2 regions of the Terriglobus roseus genome follow, and region 1 is predicted to be linked to the other one. Evidence: riboswitches for the same ligand, from Rfam matches in the RefSeq annotation. Region 1 holds a riboswitch; the other holds the start of a gene.

Region 1 (4,424 bases):
GGCAACACCGCTACGGTAGTGCATCTTCGCCGCGCCATTGCGTCAGGACGGCTGCCGTCCTCCATCCTGTTAAGCGGCCCTGCAGGCAGCGGTAAGTACACTCTTTCACTCCTGCTAACGATGTCGCTGCTTTGTGAGAATCAGCCGCGCGAAGCGCATGCAGATGGTGACCTTGCTGACTTCTGCGGACATTGCCGCCACTGCACACGGATTGCAGAGGCAATGGACCTTCCAGCGCTGGTGGATGCTGCCGTTGCCGCGCGTGAAGAGATGCGTGAGACGGACAAGAAAGAGACACGCGTCCTGATTCAGACACATCCGGACGTGCTGATTCTTCCACCCGATCCGCCACAGCTTCTGGTAAAGCTCGGGCAAGTCCGCTCGCTCATCCACAGCATCTACAGTCTGCCCGGCGAAACGAAACATCGCGTTTATCTCTTCCCATCTGCGGCTTTCATGAAAGAAGCGGCAAACAGCCTTCTGAAGGTGCTTGAAGAGCCGCCGGCCTACGCGCATATCATCCTGATGGCCGAGCATCCCGGTGAACTTCTGCCCACCATTCGCAGTCGTTGCGCGCCGGTTCGCCTCGGAGCCTTGTCTGCTGTAGAGATTGAAGAACTGCTCGCGACGCAAAAGCCTGAAGTGAAGCCTGCACAACGCAACCTAATTGCACGGCTGGCACAGGGGGCAGCGGGCAAGGCACTCAGCTTTGATCTTGAAGGTTATCTGACAGCGCGCGCGGATGCGATGGTACTGCTGCGCTCTGCTGTTCTTGATGCAGAACACACTGACCTGTTCAAGACAACCGAGACCTATCGCGCCGGTGCAGACGGACAACAGAAAACGCAAGCCATGCTGGCTGCATTGGCGGGACTGCTGGAGGATCTGTTGTTGCTGCGCAGCGGTGTGCCAGATCGCATCCGTAACGTGGATATGCGTCGCGATCTCGACACGCTTGCTGATTCCGTCACCTTTGAATGGCTCGAGAACGCATTGCGTGGCATGGACCAAGTCATCAGCGGTATGCGTCGGAATCTGCTGCGGTCACTGTCGCTGGACGCTTTCGCAGAAGGCATGTCCAGCGGCCGCCGATAAGCTACTTGTCGATGACAAAGTGAAACACACGAGTTGGTCCATCCTCCGGTAGCAGATACAGGTCATTTCCTTTGACTGTCATGCCTTCCGCGCTATAAAGACGGCCACGATCCGTCGTTCCTGATGCAAGCGAACGCACCGGCTTCAGCGACGGCCATTCGTACCAATCCACTGCGCCCGTGGTCTTCGTCAAATTGCCGCCACCCACCAACATCCCGTTGAGAAACTTGATGTCCTGATACTGGTTCTGCGATGGCGTATCGATCACGCGAATCACCTTGCCATCCATGCCGATGACATAGAGCTTGCGGCTGCTCCAGTTGCCCGCAATGAGCGAGTCTTTTGTGACCGCAACACAACCGACGTGATCCGCAACGGAAATCCTTCGTTTGACCTTCAGCGTCTTCTTATCCAGTTCCAGCAGTGTTGCGCTGCTGTTGGGCTTGTACTCCGCAACTGGAACCCAGATGGAATTACCGCTGATGGAGAAACCACCGGGGTGATAGCGCTCGCCATCGCTCACGTCCACCTGCCGCTCAAACGCGCCAGTCTTCCGGTTGAACTGATGAAGATAGCCTTTGCGCGCGCTGGAATCCACGGATGTAATCCAGATGTGTTCCTTATCCAGGTCAATGCCCTGCACGTGAAACACCGTGCCTTGTAGCGTTTGCACGTCTGCCATACGTGCATGCTCAATACCCTGAACCTGCGCGGCTGCTGGAAGCGACAAGCCGAGAACCATCACCATTACTCGCAACATCATGCGATCAGCATAAGTGATTCGGTAAACTGTCATTGTGCAGGTCAGGCTGTCTTCGGACAGCTTGTTAAACGGGGAAGCTGGTGTGAATCCGGCGCTGTCCCGCAACGGTGATGGGAAACGATTTCCCAAAGTCCGACTACCGGCCTGCCGCCACCACCATGGAAGCGTTAAAGCGCTGACCGTGGGTGCGCTTGAGGCTACCGCTCTCGTGGATTGGAACGGTGACCAATGCCTGCTTCCGTGCGTTTACGCGCGTTGTTGCACGCCTGCGCATGGGTGGTTCCCTCGTAATTAGGAGAGAACCAAGATGGCAACACAGGCACTAACACCACTTTCCAAGCTGAAGACAGCAAACCTCGGCTTCCCGCGCATGGGCCGGCAGCGCGAATTGAAGTTTGCTCTGGAAGGATTCTGGACGGGTAAGCGCACCGAAGCCGAACTTCTGGAAACCGCCGCTTCCCTTCGTGCAGAACACTGGAAATTGCAGAAGTCCGCAGGCATTGATTTCATTCCCACGAATGACTTCTCGCTCTATGACCAGGTGCTGGACACGCTGGTTCTGATCGGCGCCACACCGGAACGTTTTGGCAGTGGCAAAATCACGCTGGAACGCTACTTCAGCATGGCGCGCAACAGCAAAGAACAAACCGCCATGGAGATGACCAAGTGGTTCGATACGAACTATCACTACCTGGTCCCGGAATGGAGTGCGTGGCTTCCCTTCACTGTCGATACGACGAAACTTCTGAATGAGATTGCAGAGGCTCGTGCACTCGGCATTGAACCTCGTCCCGTTCTCATTGGACCGCTTACTTTGCTGTTACTTGGCAAGGGGGTGGATGGCTTTGATCCTTTCATGCTCACGGATAAGCTCGTGTCTGCTTACCAAGCTGTGCTTCACACGCTGGCCGAACAGAATATCGAGTGGGTGCAGATCGATGAGCCAATCCTTGCCACAGACTTGCCTGAAGGTGCAGCGGAGTTCTTCCGTCATGCGTACGCAGAGCTGACAAAGACGCCGGTCAAGCTGATGTTGACCACATACTTCGATCGTCTCGGGAGCAACCTCTCGCTCGCGGTTGAGGCGCAAACCGCAGGCATCCATATTGACCTTGTTCGCACACCGCGGCAATTGAACGAAGTTCTTGCTGCGCTTACCCCAGAGCAGGTGTTAAGCCTCGGCGTGGTGGAAGGGCGCAACATCTGGCTTACGGATTTTGCCGCTGCCCAGGAGTTCATCACAAAGGCTGTTGCGGCGTTAGGAGCAGAGCGCGTCATCGTTGCACCGTCGTGCTCACTGCTACACGTACCGCATGATCTACGTAGCGAAACGAAGCTACCTACGCGCGTTAAAAGCTGGCTGCGTTTCGCAGAGGAGAAACTCGCAGAAATCGCTGCGCTTGCTTCTTCTGAAGCAGCCGCTTTCACCGCAAATTTAGCTGCGATTGCAGATCGCGCGACTGCGGAATCCTCTACGAATCAGGAAGTACGTTCGAAGCTTGCATCGCTATTGGAATCAGACTTCGCACGTAAATCGCCTTACAGTGAACGCACCGACAAACAACGCGCAGAGCTTGGCTTGCCGCTTTTCCCCACCACAACCATCGGCTCATTCCCGCAGACGGCTGAAGTGCGTAAGCATCGTGCGGCATTCAAACACGGACACGAAAGCGCAGAAGCCTATGAGGCATTCCTGCGCGAAGCCACCGAACACTGCATTCGTCAGCAGGAAGAGATCGGCCTCGATGTACTTGTTCACGGCGAGTTTGAACGCAATGACATGGTCGAATACTTCGCTGAGTTTCTGGAAGGCTTCGTCTTCACGGAATACGGCTGGGTCCAGAGCTACGGATCGCGTTGTGTGAAGCCGCCCATCATCTTCGGTGATGTATCGCGACCACAACCAATGACTGTGAAGTGGTCAAACTATGCACGCTCCCTCACGTCACGCCCGATGAAGGGCATGCTCACCGGCCCCATCACCATTCTGCAGTGGTCGTTTGTGCGCAACGATATCCCACGGCAACAAACAGCATGGCAGATTGCGCTTGCGCTGCGTTCCGAGGTTAATGATCTGGAAGCAGCGGGCATTCGCATTATCCAGGTGGATGAGCCTGCACTGCGAGAAGGTTTGCCGCTGCGTCATGCCGATTGGGAAACCTATCTGGACTGGGCAGTCAAAGCGTTCCGGCTCTCCACAAGCGGTGTCGAAGACGAGACGCAGATTCATACGCACATGTGCTACTGCGAGTTTGAAGACGTACTGCCTTCTATTGCTGCACTCGATGCGGACGTCATTTCGATGGAGTCTGCACGTTCGCGTATGGAGCTGCTGGATGCTTTCCAAGCGCATGGCTATCCCAACGAAATTGGACCGGGCGTTTATGACATTCACTCGCCCCGAGTTCCCTCCGCTGAGGAGATGGGAGAGCTACTTGGTCTTGCGATCAACGTGCTCAAGCCAGGACAAGTTTGGGTTAATCCAGACTGTGGTCTGAAGACACGCGGATGGCCAGAAACGGTCGAAGCTCTCAAAAACATGTGCCAAGCCGCAGTTCAGGCACGC
Region 2 (4,424 bases), 140 kb from region 1:
TCGGCTCACGATTTTTACAGCGCATACATGGGAAAATAGAAACAATGCACCCCCACGACGCCACGCTCGGCCTGTATATGTCTGTGCCGTTCTGTCGGCAGAAGTGTACTTTCTGCAACTTCGCGTCCGATGCGTTTCCCCCGGCGCGGATGACGGCGTATGTCGACAGGCTAGTAGCGGAAGTTGAAGCGTCGCGTGAGTTTGCCGCGCAACATCAATTAATCGTGCCGCAACGGGTCGATTCCGTGTTTCTGGGAGGCGGAACGCCGTCATTGCTGGAACCAGAACAGATGGCGCGTGTTTTTGCGGTGCTGCGTGCGACTTACCCCTTGGAGCAGGATGCGGAAATCACAGTGGAAGCGGCTCCGGGGCAGATTTCGGATGATTTACTCGACGTGTTGCTCCGCAGCGGCGTGAACCGCATTTCACTTGGCGTGCAGAGTTTTGTCGATGCCGAATCGCGTGCCGTGGGCCGAGTGCACACGGGCGATGCTTGTCTCGCGGAGTTGAATCGTCTGCGTGCTGCCGGGATTAGCAACCTGAACGTCGATTTGATTGCGGGATTGCCGCATCAGACGGCTGCGTCGTGGTCACATTCCCTGCAGACTGCGATGGATGCGGGCGTGGAACATGTGTCGGTGTACATGCTTGAAGTGGACGAAGATTCGCGATTAGGGCGTGAACTGATTGGCCCTGGTGTTCGTTATGGGGCGCACGCCGCGCCGACGGATTCACTTGTAGCCGATCTGTATACCCAAGCGTGCGAGAAGTTCGATACTGCAGGGCTTGCACAGTATGAGATTTCGAACTTCGCGCGTGCGGGCTATGCGTCGCGGCACAACCTGAAGTACTGGAAGCGCGATGCGTATTTTGGTTTTGGGCTGGATGCGCATTCCATGCTGCGCGCGCAAAACGATAGCCGCGCGTCGCGCTTTGCGAATGGCGATGAACTTGATCCTTACATCGCAGGCAGCGAAGCCGTCGAAGTGGAACACATCAACATGCTGGGCGAGTGGGAAGAGAGTATCTTCCTGGGACTGCGGTTGATTGATGGCGTTTCGATTGCGGAGTTGCAACAGGCGTTTCCTGCATCGTGGGTGAATGCATTTGCTGAGCGAGTGCAGAGCTTGCAACGCGATGGGTTGATGCGGTTGGAAGATGGTCGCGCCATGCTGACGCAGCACGGACGTATCGTGTCATCGAGCATCTTTGGTGAATTGCTGGCCGATGAGCCAGCGGTGGCATGAGTGCTCCCAAAGGATTAGGAGAAGTGACGATGGAAGTGATTGATCTGCGCAGCGACACCGTAACCAAGCCCACGCCGGAGATGCGTGAGGCCATGTCCACCGCCGAGGTGGGCGATGACGTGTACAGCGAAGACCCGACGGTGAATCGCCTGGAAGAGCGCGCTGCGGAGGTCTTCGGCATGGAGGCGGCGATCTTTGTTCCCACAGGATCCATGGGGAACCAGATTGCATTGCGCCTGCATACAGAACCGGGTAGGGAAGTTGTCTGCGAATCGCGTGCGCATGTGCTGGATTGGGAGATGGGCATGGCCGCGATGTTTAGCGGATGCCAGCTTCGCACGGTGCAAGGGGAGCGCGGCATTCTTCGCTGGAAAGACATTGAGCCTGCGCTTGCCACAACGGGTTTGTATTACAAGGCTCAGACTGGGCTGATTTGGGTGGAGAACACACACAACATGGCTGGCGGATCAGTTACGCCGCTGGCAGTGATGCGCGAGCTTCGCGATGGTGCGCATGGTCGCGGATTGCCAATTCATCTGGATGGTGCGCGCGTTTTCAATGCCTCCACCGCGTTGAAAACGGATGTCGCCACACTGACTGCAGGCTATGACTCCGTGAACTTCTGCCTGTCGAAGGGACTATGCGCGCCCGTTGGATCACTGCTTGTCAGTTCCCGCAAGAACATCGACAAAGCACGGCGTATTCGCAAGGCGCTGGGCGGCGGTATGCGTCAGGCAGGCGTGCTGGCAGCGGCTGGATTAATTGCACTGGATGTGATGTCGAAGCGGCTGGATGACGATCATGCCAATGCGAAGCTGCTGGCGCAGAAGATTGCGGATGTGGACGGTATCTCCGTTGATCCTGCGGAAGTGGAGACAAACATCGTTATCTTCCGCACGGAATTTGATGCGCCCGCCTATGTGGCTTCGCTGAAGGAGCGTGGCGTGTTGGCCAGCGCTATCAATGCAAATACGGTTCGTTTTGTTACCCATCATGATGTAAGCCAAGAACAATGCGCGTGTGCCGGTGAGATTGCTGTTGATGTTGCTGCGGAGATGCTTTTAGAAACCGCATAAAACAAGGCATTTACGCTGTACACTGGCAATACACGTTTTGAGTGCAATTCTGAAGAGGATTGCTTTGTTCAACACAAGCGCAGCGGAATGCATTGGGAAGCGCGGTGAGAATCCGCCACTGCCCCGCAACTGTAAGCGCGCATCTTCGACCATGTTTCGAAGACACATTCTTTTCGTGACACAGCTATCACTGCGTAAGTGGGAAGACAGCATGTGCAGGATACGAAGACTTTGTGCGATGCGCGTAAGTCAGGAGACCGATTCCGCTGCTGGTTGTAAGCCATGCTCCCGCGGGGGAAGCAGAGGAGAATTCTGATATGTATCGCATCGCTCAAAAGCGACGCGCAGCAGCGCAGTTATGTGCAGTTGCCGTGTGCGCTCTCACCGCATCGGTTGCCCACGCAGTTGTAGTCCGCGGCATGGTCCGCGATCCGCTGGGGCGTCCTGTCTCCACCGCGCATGTCCGCCTGGTCAAGGGAACGCAGGTCGTGGCCTCCACGGTCACATTGCCAGATGGTTCCTTTGAAATTCGTTCAACGGAAGATGGTCGTTTTCTGCTGATTGCGGATGCGCCCACGTTTTCTCCGCAGGTGAGTGATTCATTTTACGGACGCCCGCTAGATGTGGTGCAGAAGACTCTGCAACTCACGATCAGCCCCATCAAACAGGACATCACCGTCACAGCGACAGGCGAACCCACTCCTGTACAGCAGACCAGCGCAAGCGTGTCATTGATCGATCAGCAGGCTCTGAGTACTCGTGCCGATGTTGTGAGTGAACTTCGCCTGCAACCCGGTGTTGCGATGGTGCAGACCGGCCAGTACGGCGGTGTGACATCGATGTTTGTACGTGGTGCAAACTCTGACGCAAACAAGATCCTGATTGACGACGTGCCAGCAAACGATGTGGGTGGAGTATTCGATTACGGCACCGTATCTTCGACCGCAGTCGCTTCAATCGAGACGCATCGTGGCCCCGACAGCATCCTGTATGGAACGGACGCGCGTGCTGGTGTGGTGCGTTTTGAAACGCCGCATGGAACCACGCTGAAGCCCGTGCTGACGTACTCCGGTGATGCAGGCAATCTGCACACGTGGCGCAATGAAGGCACGCTGTCCGGTACTTATGGCAAGGCCGATTACTTCGGTGCTTTCTCGCGCTTTGATAGTTCCAATGCGCTGCCGAATGACCGTTATCACGTGGCAACTTCCGCGGCGAACCTGGGCTACAGCTTTACCGCAAAAACAAGCATTCGCGGAACCGTTCGCAATGCTGTCAGCGCTACTGGAATTCCCGGTGCATGGGACTTCCAGGGGCTTGCGCAGAACGGCAAACAGGGCGATCAGGACACCTACATGAGTGGCGTGTTGGACGACACACGCGGCAATGGTTGGCACAACACCTTCCGCTACATTGGCGCGCGCAAGCGTGAGCAGTCTCGTTACTTCGCCGCTGTGGGAACGCCGGATGGCTATGGCGAATACTTTGGCAACACCGTAACGATCCGTGGCGCCAACGGAACAAAGGCTACTGGCCAGGTCATCGTTGGATACGATCCGTTTCCCACTTACTACGAGATGGTGAACAACCGCGACGGTCTTGACTATCACACCAGCTACAGCTTCAATCGTCACCTATCTTTGGTGGGAGGTTTCCGCTTCCAGGATGAGCGTGGAGCATATCGCTATCCGTTGTATGGCGAAAACGACCAGGTGGGGCGCAGCAATTACGATTACACCCTCGCGTTCAATGGTGAAGCGTGGCATCGGATCTTCTATACCGTGGGCGGAGCGATCCAACGCAACTCACTGTATGGAACGGAAGGACAGCCGCAGATTGGGCTTTCGTACTACCTGTTTCGCCCGGCACGCGGATGGTTCCATGGAACACATCTACGCGTCCAGTTTGCGAAAGGTGTGCAGGAACCAAGCTTGAGTGCGCAGCTTTCTTCGCTGTTCCAGAAGCTGATTGGAATTGGAGATACCGCAGATATTGCGAACTTCCATGTAAGTCCGATTGGTGCGCAGCGCAGCCGCGTCTATGAAGGTGGACTCGATCAGAATATCTACTCTGACAGTGCCATTCTGCATTTGACTTACTT

What was found. Region 1 has a riboswitch for cobalamin ahead of metE (5-methyltetrahydropteroyltriglutamate--homocysteine S-methyltransferase). Riboswitches for the same ligand answer to the same signal wherever they lie in the genome.
Region 2: it holds a riboswitch for cobalamin, as region 1 does, so the genes downstream of both, BLT38_RS07620 (TonB-dependent receptor) here and metE (5-methyltetrahydropteroyltriglutamate--homocysteine S-methyltransferase) in region 1, are expected to answer to the same signal.

What each region holds. Positions count from the first base shown of each region.
Region 1 covers NZ_LT629690.1:1,920,332-1,924,755, forward strand. The annotation lists gene BLT38_RS08195 (ATP-binding protein) at 1-1,095, shown strand, start outside; gene BLT38_RS08200 (DUF6454 family protein) at 1,097-1,891, opposite strand; cobalamin riboswitch at 1,880-2,021, shown strand; gene BLT38_RS20480 (hypothetical protein) at 1,995-2,132, opposite strand; gene metE (5-methyltetrahydropteroyltriglutamate--homocysteine S-methyltransferase) at 2,166-4,424, shown strand, end outside.
Region 2 covers NZ_LT629690.1:1,784,779-1,789,202, forward strand. The annotation lists gene hemW (radical SAM family heme chaperone HemW) at 45-1,247, shown strand; gene BLT38_RS07615 (threonine aldolase family protein) at 1,244-2,323, shown strand; cobalamin riboswitch at 2,362-2,606, shown strand; gene BLT38_RS07620 (TonB-dependent receptor) at 2,641-4,424, shown strand, end outside.